3 regions of the Streptomyces sp. NPDC048171 genome follow, and region 3 is predicted to be linked to each of the others. Evidence: riboswitches for the same ligand, from Rfam matches in the RefSeq annotation. Region 3 holds a riboswitch; each other region holds the start of a gene.
What was found. A riboswitch is a leader RNA that binds a small molecule or an ion and turns the genes downstream of it on or off. The one in region 3 is predicted to bind thiamine pyrophosphate.
Positions count from the first base shown of each region.

Region 1: it holds a riboswitch for thiamine pyrophosphate, as region 3 does, so the genes downstream of both, thiC (phosphomethylpyrimidine synthase ThiC) here and thiO (glycine oxidase ThiO) in region 3, are expected to answer to the same signal.
Region 2: it holds a riboswitch for thiamine pyrophosphate, as region 3 does, so the genes downstream of both, ACGF3J_RS34965 (thiamine ABC transporter substrate-binding protein) here and thiO (glycine oxidase ThiO) in region 3, are expected to answer to the same signal.

Region 1 covers NZ_JBIDAU010000005.1:135,559-140,245, forward strand. The annotation lists gene thiC (phosphomethylpyrimidine synthase ThiC) at 1-1,652, opposite strand, end outside; TPP riboswitch at 1,645-1,834, opposite strand; gene ACGF3J_RS15200 (YibE/F family protein) at 1,906-3,396, shown strand; gene ACGF3J_RS15205 (SsgA family sporulation/cell division regulator) at 3,446-3,883, opposite strand; gene ACGF3J_RS15210 (IclR family transcriptional regulator C-terminal domain-containing protein) at 3,982-4,687, opposite strand, start outside.
Region 2 covers NZ_JBIDAU010000016.1:47,525-52,211, reverse strand. The annotation lists gene ACGF3J_RS34975 (ABC transporter ATP-binding protein) at 1-263, opposite strand, end outside; gene ACGF3J_RS34970 (iron ABC transporter permease) at 295-1,977, opposite strand; gene ACGF3J_RS34965 (thiamine ABC transporter substrate-binding protein) at 1,953-3,038, opposite strand; TPP riboswitch at 3,117-3,222, opposite strand; gene rlmN (23S rRNA (adenine(2503)-C(2))-methyltransferase RlmN) at 3,264-4,370, opposite strand; gene ACGF3J_RS34955 (serine/threonine-protein kinase) at 4,642-4,687, shown strand, end outside.
Region 3 covers NZ_JBIDAU010000010.1:49,354-54,040, forward strand. The annotation lists gene pknB (Stk1 family PASTA domain-containing Ser/Thr kinase) at 1-418, opposite strand, end outside; gene ACGF3J_RS27285 (thiazole synthase) at 641-1,438, opposite strand; gene thiS (sulfur carrier protein ThiS) at 1,442-1,642, opposite strand; gene thiO (glycine oxidase ThiO) at 1,639-2,853, opposite strand; TPP riboswitch at 2,851-2,962, opposite strand; gene ACGF3J_RS27300 (hypothetical protein) at 3,015-3,365, shown strand; gene ACGF3J_RS27305 (FAD-dependent oxidoreductase) at 3,398-4,669, shown strand.

The sequences.
Region 1 (4,687 bases), on a different contig from region 3:
GGCCCGCACATCGAGCAGAAGTGGGCCGTCTTGGCGGGCTCGGCCGGCAGGGTCTCGTCGTGGAACTCCCGTGCCGTGTCCGGGTCGAGGGCCAGGTTGAACTGGTCCTCCCACCGGAACTCGAAACGCGCGTCGGACAGCGCGTCGTCCCACTCCTGCGCACCTGGGTGACCCTTGGCGAGGTCGGCGGCATGGGCGGCGATCTTGTAGGTGATGACGCCGGTCTTGACGTCGTCACGGTTGGGCAGGCCCAGGTGCTCCTTGGGCGTGACGTAGCAGAGCATTGCCGTGCCCCACCAGGCGATCATCGCGGCACCGATGCCGGAGGTGATGTGGTCGTACGCCGGCGCGACGTCCGTGGTCAGCGGGCCGAGCGTATAGAACGGAGCTTCATCGCAGATCTCCTGCTGAAGGTCGATGTTGTCCTTGATCTTGTGCATCGGGACGTGTCCCGGGCCCTCGATCATGGTCTGAACGTTCAAACGCTTGGCGGTCCGGTTGAGTTCCCCGAGGGTGCGCAACTCGGCGAACTGCGCCTCGTCGTTGGCGTCCGCGATGGAGCCCGGCCGCAGTCCGTCGCCGAGGGAGTACGTGACGTCGTACGCGGCGAGGATCTCGCAGAGTTCCTCGAAGTTCTCGTACAGGAACGACTCCCGGTGGTGCGCCAGGCACCACGCCGCCATGATCGAGCCGCCGCGCGAGACGATGCCGGTCTTGCGGTTGGCGGTCAGCGGCACGTACGCCAGGCGAACGCCCGCGTGGACCGTCATGTAGTCCACGCCCTGCTCGGCCTGTTCGATCACGGTGTCCTTGTAGACCTCCCAGGTCAGCTCCTCGGCCCGGCCGTCGACCTTCTCCAGGGCTTGGTAGAGCGGCACGGTCCCGATGGGGACGGGGGAGTTGCGCAGAACCCACTCGCGGGTGGTGTGGATGTTGCGGCCGGTGGAGAGGTCCATGACCGTGTCGGCGCCCCACCGGGTCGCCCAGGTCATCTTGTCGACCTCCTCCTCGATGGAGGATGTCACCGCCGAGTTGCCGATGTTGGCGTTGACCTTCACCAGGAACCGCTTACCGATGATCATCGGCTCGATCTCGGGGTGGTTGACGTTGGCCGGCAGTACGGCACGGCCTGCCGCGATCTCCTCGCGGACGACCTCCGGCGCGACGTTCTCCCGGACGGCCACGTACTCCATCTCGGGCGTGATCTCGCCCCGGCGGGCATACGCGAGCTGTGTCACCGCGGTGCCGCCCCGGCCCCGGCGGGGCTGGCGCGGCCTTCCGGGGAAGACGGCGTCGAGGTTGCGCAGCCCGCCGCGCGGCGAGGTGTGCTTGATGCCGTCGTCCTCGGGACGGACGGGACGGCCCGCGTACTCCTCGGTGTCACCGCGGGCGATGATCCAGTTCTCCCGAAGCGGCGCCAGTCCCCTGCGGACGTCGGTGTCGACGAGCGGATCGGTGTACGGGCCGGAGGTGTCGTACAGCGTGACCGACTGTCCGTTGGTGAGGTGCACCTGACGGACCGGCACCCGCAGATCGGGGCGCGAGCCCTCGACGTACGCCTTGTGCCAGCCGATGGACTTCCCGGCCTCCGCGGTCTCCTCCTGGGAGGAGTTCTGCGTGGAGGCAGGCGTGCGTGCGTCCTTGATGGTCATGAGACCTACTCCCTACGCCGGCATTACCCGGTAACAGGTTCGGCGGTCGACGCAGCGGATTCCGTCCGCCGATGCTTCGTGGGATACATCACTCGACTTCGGTGATGTTTCCCGTGAAACATCGCTGGGACGGAGGTCAGCGCCCTCTCAGCCCGGTGCTCCGAGCTCCCGCGTGTACAAAGGTGGCTCCACGCTAACGCCCATTCGGGCGCGGTGAACAGAGGGCCCCCCTTGTTCTTGCGATGATCGGTCGGTGACCACACCGCAGCATCCCCCCTTTCCGCCGCACGATCCCCGCCGCGGACCGCACGCCGATGAGGGCGTCGACCGTGGAGCCGCCGACCACGGACGCGGTCCCGGTGGCGGCGGCCACGGGCACGGAGCGGGCGGGGGCCACGGGCACGGAGCGGGCGGGGGTCACGGGCACGGGGAGGGAGGAGGCCACGGGCACTCTCACAGTCATGGTCCCGCGGCACCCGTCTCCCGGCATCTGCGGAAGGTCATCGCCGCGATCCTGATCCCGTTCGCCGCGGCAGTCCTGGTCGGGCTCGCCGTCCTGTGGCCGGGCGGCGCGCCGGCGCACGAGCGCACCGGCGTCGGCTTCGACCGCCAGACGCAGCAGGCCACCGTGACCAAGGTGGTGGAACTGAGCTGCCAGTCCGTCAACGCCTCGGGCTCCACCCCCACCGGCGACACCTCCACCGCCGAGGGCTCCTCCGCGTTGCAGCAGGCGAACGGCGAGTGCAAGCGGGCGACGATCCGCGTGGACAGCGGCAAGGACAAGGGCCGCACGTTCGAGGAGGTCGTGCAGCCGGACCAGTCGCGGCAGTTGCACGAGGGCCAGGAGGTCGTGGTCGCCTACGAGCCCTCCGCACCGCGGGACCTGCAGTACTCGGTGACCGACATCAACCGCCGGCTCCCCCTCACCCTGCTCGCCGGCATCTTCGCGCTGGCCGTGGTGGTCGTCGGAAGGCTGCGGGGCCTGATGGCGCTGATCTCCCTGGCCATCAGTTTCCTGCTGCTGAACTTCTTCATCCTCCCCGCGATCCTCCAGGGTTCGAACCCGCTGCTCGTCGCGGTGATCGGGTCCAGCGCCATCATGCTGATCGCGCTGTATCTGTGTCATGGCCTCTCCGCACGCACGTCCGTGGCGGTGCTCGGCACGCTGATCTCCCTGTTGCTGATCGGCGTTCTCGGGTCGCTGTTCATCGGCTGGGCGGCGCTGACCGGGAACACGGACGACAACACCGGCCTCATCCACGGCCTGTATCCGTCGATCGACATGAGCGGTCTGCTGCTCGCCGGCGTCATCATCGGTTCGCTCGGTGTCCTCGACGACGTGACGGTCACCCAGACGTCAGCGGTCTGGGAACTGCACGAGGCCAACCCGACGATGGGCTGGCGCGGGCTGTACCGCGCGGGCATCCGCATCGGCCGCGACCACATCGCCTCGGTCGTCAACACGCTCGTGCTCGCCTACGCGGGCGCCGCGCTGCCCCTGCTCCTGCTGTTCTCGATCGCGCAGAGCGGGGTGGGGACGGTCGCCAACAGTGAGTTGGTCGCCGAGGAGATCGTGCGCACGTTGGTCGGCTCGATCGGCCTGGTGGCGTCCGTGCCGGTCACCACGGCCCTCGCCGCGCTTGTCGTCTCGGCCGACCGGACGGCCGAGCGGTCCGCCGGGGCGACGCCGGGCGGGGACACGGCCCCCGTACGCGGCGGACGCGGCCGTCGCCGCAAGCGCTGACGCGCCCGAGGGCGAAGCATTACGCCCGCTCCGCGCCTGCCGTAACGGTTCAGCCCGCGCTCTGCTCCTCCGCCAGGATGCGGTCCAGCGCCTCGTCGAGGTGGGTGTCGAAGTCCGCGAGCGCGCCCTCCTGACCCAGGGGCACCAGCTTGTCGGTGCGGTCGAGGAACGCCACCAGGGGCGCCGCCGAGGAACGGAACAGTGCCTGGTCGGCGCCGACCTGGAGGCGGATCAGCACCTCGGCCAGCGGCTCCGGCTCGACCGGTGCGATGCGCACGTCCCCGTCACCGCACGGCCGGCCCACACCGTCGACCAGTAGCTCCCGGCCGAAGGCCCAGGTCACCGGGGCGTCCCCGGGAAGGTGGAAGGTCAACCGCACGGCATAGGGATCACAGGTCGCGTAGCGCAGCTCCACCGGGATGCGGAACGAGAGCTCCTCGGACACGAGAAAGCTCATCATGACCTCTGCCTGTACGGACTCGCCCATCGCACACCCGTCATTCGCCGTCGACTGTCCGGGAATCAAACCTCTAACACTGATGGCATCTTGCTCAACGTACACACCAGATCACAAGGAGTGAGTTTTCAGATACTGATAGAGATCGCGAGTGACCCCAGGAGCCGACCCACTTCGTCCTGCAGCCGCTCGGCGGCCGACAGCAGCCGGTCGGCCTGGTGAAGGGGCAGGGAGACGGCCATCGTGGCCACCGTGGTGCCGACGGTGATGGGGATCGCGGCGCACACCGTCCCCAGGGCGTACGCCTGGCGTTCGGTCACCGGAGACGTCCGCCGGATGCGTTCCAGGCGTCTCAGCAGGGCATTGCCATCACGGACCGTGTACGGCGTGAGCGACTGCACCGAGTAGCGGTTCAGGTGGTCCCGACGGGCGTCCTCGTCCAGTTGCGACAGCAGACACTGCCCGAGGGCGTGCGCGTGCCCGGTCTCGCGGAAGTCCGCCCACTCCTCGACGGCCGGGTTGCCCGGGGTGTCGGAGACGCACATGACCTCGATCTCGCCGTCGCGGTACATGGCGTAGTACACGGGGGCGCCGATCGCGTCGCGCACCTGCGCGAGCGCGTCGACCACGGTGCTGCGACGTTTCTGCGCGGCCCCGCTGCTGCCCAGCCGCTCGGCGGCGTCGCCGAGGAAGAACAGCCCCTTCTCCCGGCGCAGGTAGCCCTCGTGCACCAGGGTGCGCAGCAGGTGGTAGGCGGTGGGGAGCGCCAGCCGGGTCTCCCGGGCCAGCTGCTTGGCGGGGGCTCCGTACTCGTGTTCCGCGACGCATTCCAGG
Region 2 (4,687 bases), on a different contig from region 3:
TGCGGGAAGAGCTGATGGTCCTGGAACATCAGGCCCAGCTCGCGCCGGTGCGCGGGCACCCCGGCCTGGTCCCGCCCGTCGAGCGTCACCCGCCCGGCGTCCAGCGGCTGGAGCCCGGCCACCGCGCGCAGCAGCGTCGACTTGCCGCTGCCGCTTGGCCCGAGCACGCACACCACCTCGTGCTCGGCGACCTCCAGGTCGACGGCGTCCAGCACGGCCCGCCCGCCGAAGCGGACGGTCGCGCCCTCGAGGTTCAGCAGCATCGCCGGATCACCCGCACAGCCAGTCGCATCTCTAGAACTCCCCGCTCCGGTCGGTGCGCAGCCGCTCCAGCGCCACCAGCGCCACGGCGCACACCAGCATCAGAATCGTCGAAAGGGCCATGGCCTGGCCGTAGTTCATGTCCCCGGGCCTGCCCAGCAGCCGCGCCACGGCGACCGGCAGCGTCGGATTGTCGGGCCGCGCGATGAACACGGTCGCGCCGAACTCCCCGAGGGACACGGCGAAGGCGAACCCGGCGGCGACCAGCAGGGCCCGCCGCACCATCGGCAGGTCCACCTCGCGCCACACCCGCCAGGGCGACGCCCCGAGCACCGCCGCCGCCTCCCGCAGCCGACCGTCCACCGCCCGCAGTACGGGCAGCATGGTCCGTACGACGAAGGGGACACCGACCAGCGCCTGGGCGAGCGGCACCAGGATCCAGGAGGAGCGCAGGTCCAGCGGCGGTTCGTCCAGCGCGATCAGGAACCCGAAACCGACGGTCACGGCGGACACCCCGAGCGGCAGCATCAGCAGCGCGTCGAAGCCCCGCACGAAGCGGCCGGCGTCCCGTCGGGTGAGCGCGGCGGCGGCGAGACCGCCGATCACCACGGCGATGGCGGTGGCGGCGACGGCGTACTGGAGGGAGTTGCCGATGGCCTCGATCGGCGGGACGAGGAAGGTGCCGCCGTCGGCACTGGTCAGCGCCCGGTAGTAGCCGAAGCCGGGTGCGCCGAGCGACCGCTGGACCAGCACGGCGAGCGGCAGCACCAGCAGCAGGGCGACGGTGCCCAGGACCCCTGCCAGCAGCGCCCACTGGCCCGTGCCCCGGGGCCTGCGCGCGGTCGTGGCGGCGTCCACCAGCCGCAGGGTGCTCTCCCGCCGCCGCACCGTCCAGGCGTGCACGGCGAGGACCGCGGCGACCGCCATGAACTGGATCAGCGTCAGCACGGCGGCCGTGGACAGGTCGAAGACCTGGGACGTCTGCCGGTAGATCTCCACCTCCAGGGTGGAGAAGGCGGGTCCGCCCAGGATCTGCACGACGCCGAAGGAGGTGAAGGTGAACAGGAACACCATCAGCGCGGCGGCCGCCACCGCGGGAGCGAGCGCGGGCAGCGTGACCTGCCGCCAGGCCCTCGGGCGGGAGGCGCCGAGCATCCGCGCGGCCTCCTCCTGCCGCGGGTCGAGCTGGGCCCACAGGCCGCCCACGGTGCGCACGACGACGGCGTAGTTGAAGAAGACGTGCGCGAGCAGGATGGCCCACACGGTGGTGTCCAGCCGTACGCCCCACAGCTCGTCGAGCAGCCCGCCGCGCCCCACCAGGGCCAGGAACGCCGTCCCCACGACGACCGTCGGCAGGACGAACGGCACGGTCACCACCGCCCGCAGCAACTGCTTGCCGGGGAAGTCGAAGCGGGCGAAGACGTAGGCGCCGGGCAGTGCGATCAGCAGGGTGAGCGCGGTGGAGGCCAGCGCCTGCCAGGTGGTGAACCACAGCACGTGCCGCACGTCGGACTGGGCGAGCACGTCGCCGATCCGGCCGAACTGCCAGGCACCGTCGACCTCCAGGCCGCGCGCGACGATCGCGGCGACGGGGTAGGCGAAGAACACCGCGAAGAACGCGACGGGCACGACCATCAGGGCGAGCCGCGCCGCGCTCCCGCGCGGGTTCCGAGCCCTGGGGGCTCCCTTGCCTACTTCAGTACGAGCGAGGTCCACGACTTGACCCACTGGTCGCGATTGTCGGCGATCTTCGCCGGTTCCATGGTCTGCGGGTCCTTGGCCTGCGGCCCGTACTTCACGAACGCCTCGGGGATTTGCGCGCCCTCCCGCACCGGGTACACGAACATGTTCAGCGGCATGTCGTCCTGGAACTGCTTGCCGATGAGGAAGTCGAGGAGTGCCTTGCCGCCCTCGGGGTTCCTGGCGTTGCTCAGCAGGCCGGCGTACTCGACCTGGCGGAAGCAGGTGCCGTCGGCGACGCCCGTGGGCGCGGTGGACGGCTGCGGGTCGGCGTAGATCACCTCGGCGGGCGGCGAGGAGGCGTAGGAGACGACGAGCGGACGGTCGCCCTTGGCCTGCTTGCCCCCGGCCGAGCCGGAGAACTCCTCGTTGTAGGCCTGCTCCCAGCTGTCGACGACCTTGACGCCGTTCGCCTTCAGCTTCTTCCAGTAGCCCTCCCAGCCCCCGTCCCCGTACTTGGCGGCGGTGCCGAGCAGGAAGCCCAGGCCGGGCGAGGAACTGCCCGCGTTCTCGGTGACGAGCAGGTCTTTGTACTCCGGCTTGACCAGGTCGTCGAAGGAGTCCGGCGGGGTCAGCTCGTGCTTGCTGAAGTACGCCTTGTCGTAGTTGACGCAGACGTCACCGGTGTCGACGGGCGTGACCCGGTGCTCGTCCTGGTCGGCCCGGTACGCGGGCTGGACCAGGTCGGAGCCCTTCGCCTCGTACGGCTGGAACAGCCCGTTGTCGAGGGCGCGGGAGAGCAGGGTGTTGTCGACGCCGAAGAAGACGTCGCCCTGCGGGTTGTCCTTGGTGAGGATGGCCTTGTTGACGGCCTGCCCGGCGTCGCCGTCCTCCAGGACCTTGACCTTGTAGCCGGAGCTCTTCTCGAAGGCGGCGATGACCTCCTTCGAAGCGGCCCACGAGTCATGGCTGACCAGGGTCACGGTCTTGGAGTCGCCGGATCCCTGCCCTTCGTCGGACGACGACCCGCAGGCGGCCAGGCCGCCGGCCATGCCGAGACCGACGGCCAGGACGGTGACCTTCTTGGTGATGCTCACTGATTCCTCCTGGGTGACCAGGAGAAGACGCGGCCCCGCCCGCGACCCCTGGCGAGGGTCCCGGGCAGGGCGCAACAGCTCGAGTGGTGACCGATCTCCCTACCCAGAATGACCTGGGCCAGGTTCGGAGGGTCTGCGGCCGGTGCCGCACTCTCAGCGCTGTGGCGCTCCCCTGTCGGAATATGAAGATGTGGTTACTGTGGCGATGTACTGACGCCGGTCAGGTTACCGCTCGCTCGCGGCGAGCTGACCACACGCCCCGTCGATCTCCTGGCCACGGGTGTCCCGGATCGTCACCGGCACACCGTGCGCCGCGATCGCCTCCACGAACGCCTTCTCGTCCTCGGGCCGCGACGCGGTCCACTTCGAGCCGGGCGTGGGGTTGAGCGGGATGAGGTTGACGTGCACCGGCCGGCCCTTGAGCAGCCGCCCGAGGCGGTCGCCCCGCCACGCCTGGTCGTTGATGTCCCGGATCAGCGCGTACTCGATGGACAGCCGGCGCCCCGACTTCGCGGCGTACTCGAACCCGGCGTCCAGCACCTCACGCACCTTCCAGCGCGTGTTGACGGGGACGAGGGTGTCGCGCAGCTCGTCGTCGGGGGCGTGCAGCGAGATGGCGAGGCGGCACTTGAAGCCCTCGCCGGTGAAGCGGTTGATCGCCGGGACGAGACCGACCGTGGAGACGGTGATGCCGCGCTGGGAGAGCCCCAGCCCGTCCGGCTCCGGGTCGGTGAGCCGGCGGATGGAGCCGACGACCCGGTTGTAGTTGGCCAGGGGCTCGCCCATGCCCATGAACACGATGTTGCTGAGCCGGGCCGGACCTCCGGGGACCTCGCCGTCCCTGAGCGCCCGCATCCCGTCCACGATCTGGTGGACGATCTCGGCCGTCGACAGGTTCCGGTCCAGGCCGGCCTGCCCCGTGGCGCAGAACGGGCAGTTCATGCCGCAGCCGGCCTGGGAGCTGATGCACATGGTCACCCGGTCCGGGTACCGCATGAGCACCGACTCGACGAGCGTCCCGTCGAACAGCCTCCAGAGCGTCTTGCGGGTGGTGCCCTGGTCGGTCGACAGATGCCGGACGACCGTCATCAGCTCGGGCAGCAGCGCCTCCCGGAGCCCTTCCCGCGAACCGGCGGGGATGTCGGTCCACTGCTCGGGGTCGTGCGCGTACCGCGCGAAGTAGTGCTGCGAGAGCTGCTTCGCACGAAAGGCCTTCTCGCCGGCAGCGACGACGGCCTCTTTACGCTCGGCGGGCGTGAGATCGGCAAGGTGCCGCGGCGGCTTCTTGGCTCCGCGGGGGGCGACGAATGTGAGTTCTCCGGGCTTAGGCATGGCTGTACCAGTGTCGCAGATCGACTCCGGGGGCCCAGGCCAGTGCGCGGTGGGGGTGGTCACCCGTGGGTGCCGACTGTCAGCGTTGGTCGGCCTCGGACGGCCCAGGGACGGCCCAGGGCGTGACCTCGGGAGGTGCACACGACACGTAATGGTTCCGTCGAGACATACACCGACGCCACACAATTTTCGAAATCCCGCTCCACTCCGACCATTGCTGTGCTAGCTATGTGACTGAGGAACGCTCAGACGAATCAGGGGCAGGCAGCAGATGGACCTCAAGCTTAATGGTGCAACCTGGAAAGTTGGCACGCTGA
Region 3 (4,687 bases):
GGTGCACGAAACCCGCCCGGTGCGCGGCGCCGAGCGCGGCCAGCACCGGCTCCAGAATGTCGAGGGCGGCCCGCGGCCGGAGCGCACCGCGCTCGCGCAGCACGTCACGCACGGTGCAGCCCGGGATGTACTCCATGGCCAGGTAGACGTACGCCCCGTCGGCCCCCTGGTCGAAGACCTGGACGACATTGGGGTGGTCGAGGCGGGCCACCGACTTGGCCTCGCGGATGAACCGCTCGACGAAGCCGGCGTCGGTCGCGAGCGCCGGGTGCATCACCTTCAGCGCGAGCACGCGGTCCAGGCGGGTGTCCACGGCCCGGTAGACCGTGGCCATCCCGCCGACCGCGATCCGCGCCTCGACGCGGTACCGGCCGTCGAGCACCTGCCCGACGAGAGGGTCCTGAAGGGTCGTGTCCACGCAGGCGAGTGTACGAGCCACGACCGACACCCCGCGCTCGCCGACCGCCGCCGGGGCGGTACTGCAGCGCACCTGTGACGCACGTGACACGCACCGGGTGAGCCCCCACCCACGCACGGTGAGCGGCCGACGGCGAGTCACCCCCACGGGAGAGCCGGGCCTCTTGTCCGACTGGAAACGGGTGGTGCGCGCGTGGGAGAAGACCCTCGGAGCAGCGCAGCCTCACTGAAAGGCGGGCCGCTCCGGATCAAGCTCAGCCAGGCCCTCCGCAGGAGAGGACGCCTCGGCGAAGTGCCGCCGCGGCATCCGTCCCGCAAGCCGCGCCAACCGCCCGGCCTCGACACCCGCACGCATGGCGGAAGCCATCAGCACCGGCTCCTGCGCCCGCGTGACCGCGGAGGCCAGCATCACACCCGCGCACCCCAGCTCCATCGCCAGCGCCACGTCCGACGCCGTACCGGCCCCCGCGTCCAGAATCACCGGCACCCCCGCGCGCTCCACGATCAGCTCGAAGTTGTGCGGGTTGCGGATCCCGAGCCCCGACCCGATCGGCGAACCGAGCGGCATGATCGCCGCACACCCCACGTCCTCCAGCTTCCGCGCGAGAACGGGGTCGTCGTTCGTGTACGGCAGCACCGTGAACCCGTCGTCGACCAGCGTCTCCGCGGCCTCCAGCAGCTCGATCGGGTCCGGCAGCAGCGTGCGCTCGTCGGCGATGACCTCCAGCTTGACCAGGTCCGTGCCCAGCGCCTCGCGCGCGAGGCGGGCGGTGAGCACCGCCTCCCCGGCGGTGAAGCAGCCGGCCGTGTTGGGCAGCACGCGGATGCCGAGCTTCTCCAGCACCGACAGCACGGACCCGTGCACCGACGCGTTCACGCGCCGCATCGCGACCGTGGTCAGCTCCGTCCCGGAGGCCACCAGCGCGCGCTCCAGCACGTCAAGGCTGGGCGCCCCGCCGGTACCCATGATCAGACGGGACGCGTACGACGTGCCGTCGAGGACAAAGGGATCGTCGGCCATGGTTCAGCCTCCTTGCACAGCGGTGAGGACCTCGACGCGGTCGCCGTCGGCCAGGGCGGTGGCGGACCACCGCGCGCGCGGGACCACGGTTTCGTTCAGGGCGGCGGCCACTCCGGACGGCGCGGTGGTGAGCGTGCCCACCAGGGCGTCCAGGGCCGTACCCGGAGCCACCTCGCGCGGCTCGCCGTTGACGGAGATGTTCATGCGGACTGCTCCGAGAGTGCGGGGGCGGCGTCGAAGCGCCGGGGTGTGAAGGGGCGGGCCTCGTCCGGCAGCTCCCCGGTGGTCAGGGCGTGCGCCATCGCGTCGCCGGTGACGGGGGTGAGCAGGACGCCGTTGCGGTGGTGCCCGGTGGCCAGCAGCAGCCCGTCGAGGCCGGTCGGCCCGAGCAGCGGGGCGTTGTCGGGGGAGGTGGGTCGCAGGCCCGCGCGGGTCTCCGTCAGCGGCAGCTCGGTGATGCCGGGGACCAGCTCGTGGGCGTCGCGCAGCAGCTCGTACACGCCGCCCGCGGTCACCGTGGTGTCCCAGCCCAGCTCCTCGCTGGTGGCTCCCACGACGAGCTCGCCGCTCTCCCGGGGCACCAGGTAGACGTGGTTGCCGCGCACCACGGCGCGCACCGTGCGGTTCAGCAGCGGCCCGTGCGTCCGCGGCATGGTCAGCCGCAGCACCTGCCCCTTCACCGGCCGCACCGGCGGCAGCACGGCGTCCGGCACGCCCGCGAGGCGCCTGCTCAGGCTGCCCCCGGCCAGCACCACCTGACCGGCCTCCAGCGAGGTTCCGTCGGCGGTGACGACCCCGGTGGCCCGTTCGCCCGGCCCGACGGTGAGCCGGTCGGCCCACACCCGGTGGAAGACCACGCCCGCCCGTTCACAGGCGGTCACGAGCGCGTGGCTGAGGCGCCGGGGGTCGATCTGGTGGTCGCCGTCCACCCGCAGGCCCCCGCGCACGCCCGGCGCGAGCATCGGCTCGAGGCGCCGGCACTCACGTCCCGAGAGCCACTCGGACTCCAGGCCGGAGCGCTGCTGGAGGGCGTGCAGTTCGCGCAGGTGGGCGCGGTCGTCGGCGTCCAGCGCGACGGCCAGGGTGCCGCAGCGGCGATAACCCAGGTCATGGCCGGTGGCGTCGGTCAGCTCGGCCGCGAACTCCGGGTAGCGGCGGGCCGAGGCGAGGTTGAGCGAGAGCAGCGTCTGCTCGCCGTGGTGCAGCTCCGTGACGGCGGCCAGCATCCCGGCCGCCACCTGCGCCGCCCCGCCGCCGGGCTCGGGGTCGACGACGGCCGTGACGAGCCCGCGCCGGGCGGCCCGCCAGGCGGTGACCAGACCGATGACGCCACCGCCCACCACGAGGACGTCGGGCGTACGGGACACGGTGGGTGACGGCACGGTGTGCGACGAGCCGTGTGATGAGGACGGCATGGGCGTCCAGCCCCTCCCTTCGCCGGCATGACCCGGATCAGGTTCGTACGGTCGGAGGCCGCCAGCCTCCCTCTCAGCCCGGTGCGTCCGGGCTCCCGCGAGTGCTTTACGTTGGCCAGCCTAGCCCGCACCGCCTCGCACTCGTAAGGGAGCCTCCGCCCGTGCCCCGTTCACTCGACGGTCTCGTCCTCGCCCCCGTCGCCGACCAGGCGCCCGGCCAGGTGGGCACCCGCACCCGGTTCACGTACCACGAGCGGGACGGCGCGATCTGGGCCGACTACGCGGGCGGCGACGTCGTCCGCGGCCACCTGGTGGGTACCCGCGCGGGGGACCGGCTCGACTTCCGGTACGTGCAGCTCAGGACCGACGGCAGCACGGCGTCGGGACACTGCGTGTCGACCGTGCTGGAGCTGCCGGACGGCCGGGTGCGCCTGGAGGAGAGCTGGCAGTGGGAGTCGCGCCCCGGCCGCGGCACGAGCGTTGTGGAGCAGGTCACGGTGCACGACCGCTGACTGACAAATTGTCAGGTGGCTAAGGTGATCAGGTGAGCGAGCAGACGCGGGAGCGGGGACCGGAACCGGCGGCGGACGACGCGCGCCGCGTGGTCGTGGTGGGTGCCGGCATGGCGGGCGTGCAGACTGCCGTCGCCCTGCGGGAACAGGGCTTCACCGGCCCCCTGACACTGATCGGCGCGGAGCCCCACCAGCCCTACGACCGGCCTCCGCTGTCCAAGGCCGTCCTGCTGGGCACGGCCGAGGGCTCCGCCTTCGACGTCGACTTCGAGGCGCTCGGCATCACCCTGCGCCTCGGCTGCGAGGCCCTGGGCGTCCGCCCCGGCGAGCACCTCCTCGACACCTCCGAGGGCCCCGTGCCGTACGACGCCCTCGTCCTCGCGACCGGCGCCGAACCGGCCCGGCTCCCCGGCACCGAAGGCGTGCCGGGTGTGCACCTGCTGCGCACCCTGGACGACGCCGAACGGCTGCGCCCCGTGCTCGCCCGCCGCCACGACATCGTCGTCGTCGGTGCCGGCTGGATCGGCGCCGAGTTCGCCACCGCCGCGCGTGAGGCCGGCTGCGCGGTGACCGTGGTGGAGGCCGCCGACCGGCCGCTCGCCGACGCACTGCCCGCCGAGGTGGCCGCGCCGATGACCGCCTGGTACGCCGAAGCGGGCGCCGCATTGCGCACGCACGCGCGCGTGGAGCGCGTCGAGCCCGGCGGCCCGGGCGAGCCCCTCCGGGTCCTGCTCGACGACGGCACCCGGCTGCCCGCCGACGCGATCGTCGTCGGCATCGGCGCCCGCCCCTCCACCGCTTGGCTCGCCGGCTCCGGGATCGCCCTCGGCGGTCACGGCGAGGTCCTGGCCGACGACCTCCTGCGCACCTCGGCGCCGGACGTGCACGCGGTCGGCGACTGCGCCTCCTTCCCCTCCGCTCGCTACGGTGAGCGGCTGCTGGTGCACCACTGGGACAACGCCCTTCAGGGCCCGCGCACCGTCGCCGCCGACATCGTCGGCGCCCCTGCCGACGAGACCCCGGCGGCGTACGACCCGGTGCCGTACTTCTGGTCCGAGCAGTTCGGCCGCTTCGTCCAGTACGCCGGTCACCACACGGCGGCCGACACGGTCCTGTGGCGCGGGGACCGCACGGGCCCGGCCTGGACGGTGTGCTGGCTGCGCGAGAACCGGCTGGTGGCCCTGCTCGCGGTGGGCCGCCCCCGCGACCTGGCGCAGGGGAAGCGGCTGATCCAGGCGGGCGCCGCGATGGACCCGGTGCTGCTGGCCGACCCGGCGAGGCCGCTCAAGGGGGCGACGGCGTAGCACCGGTCCGGACGGGTC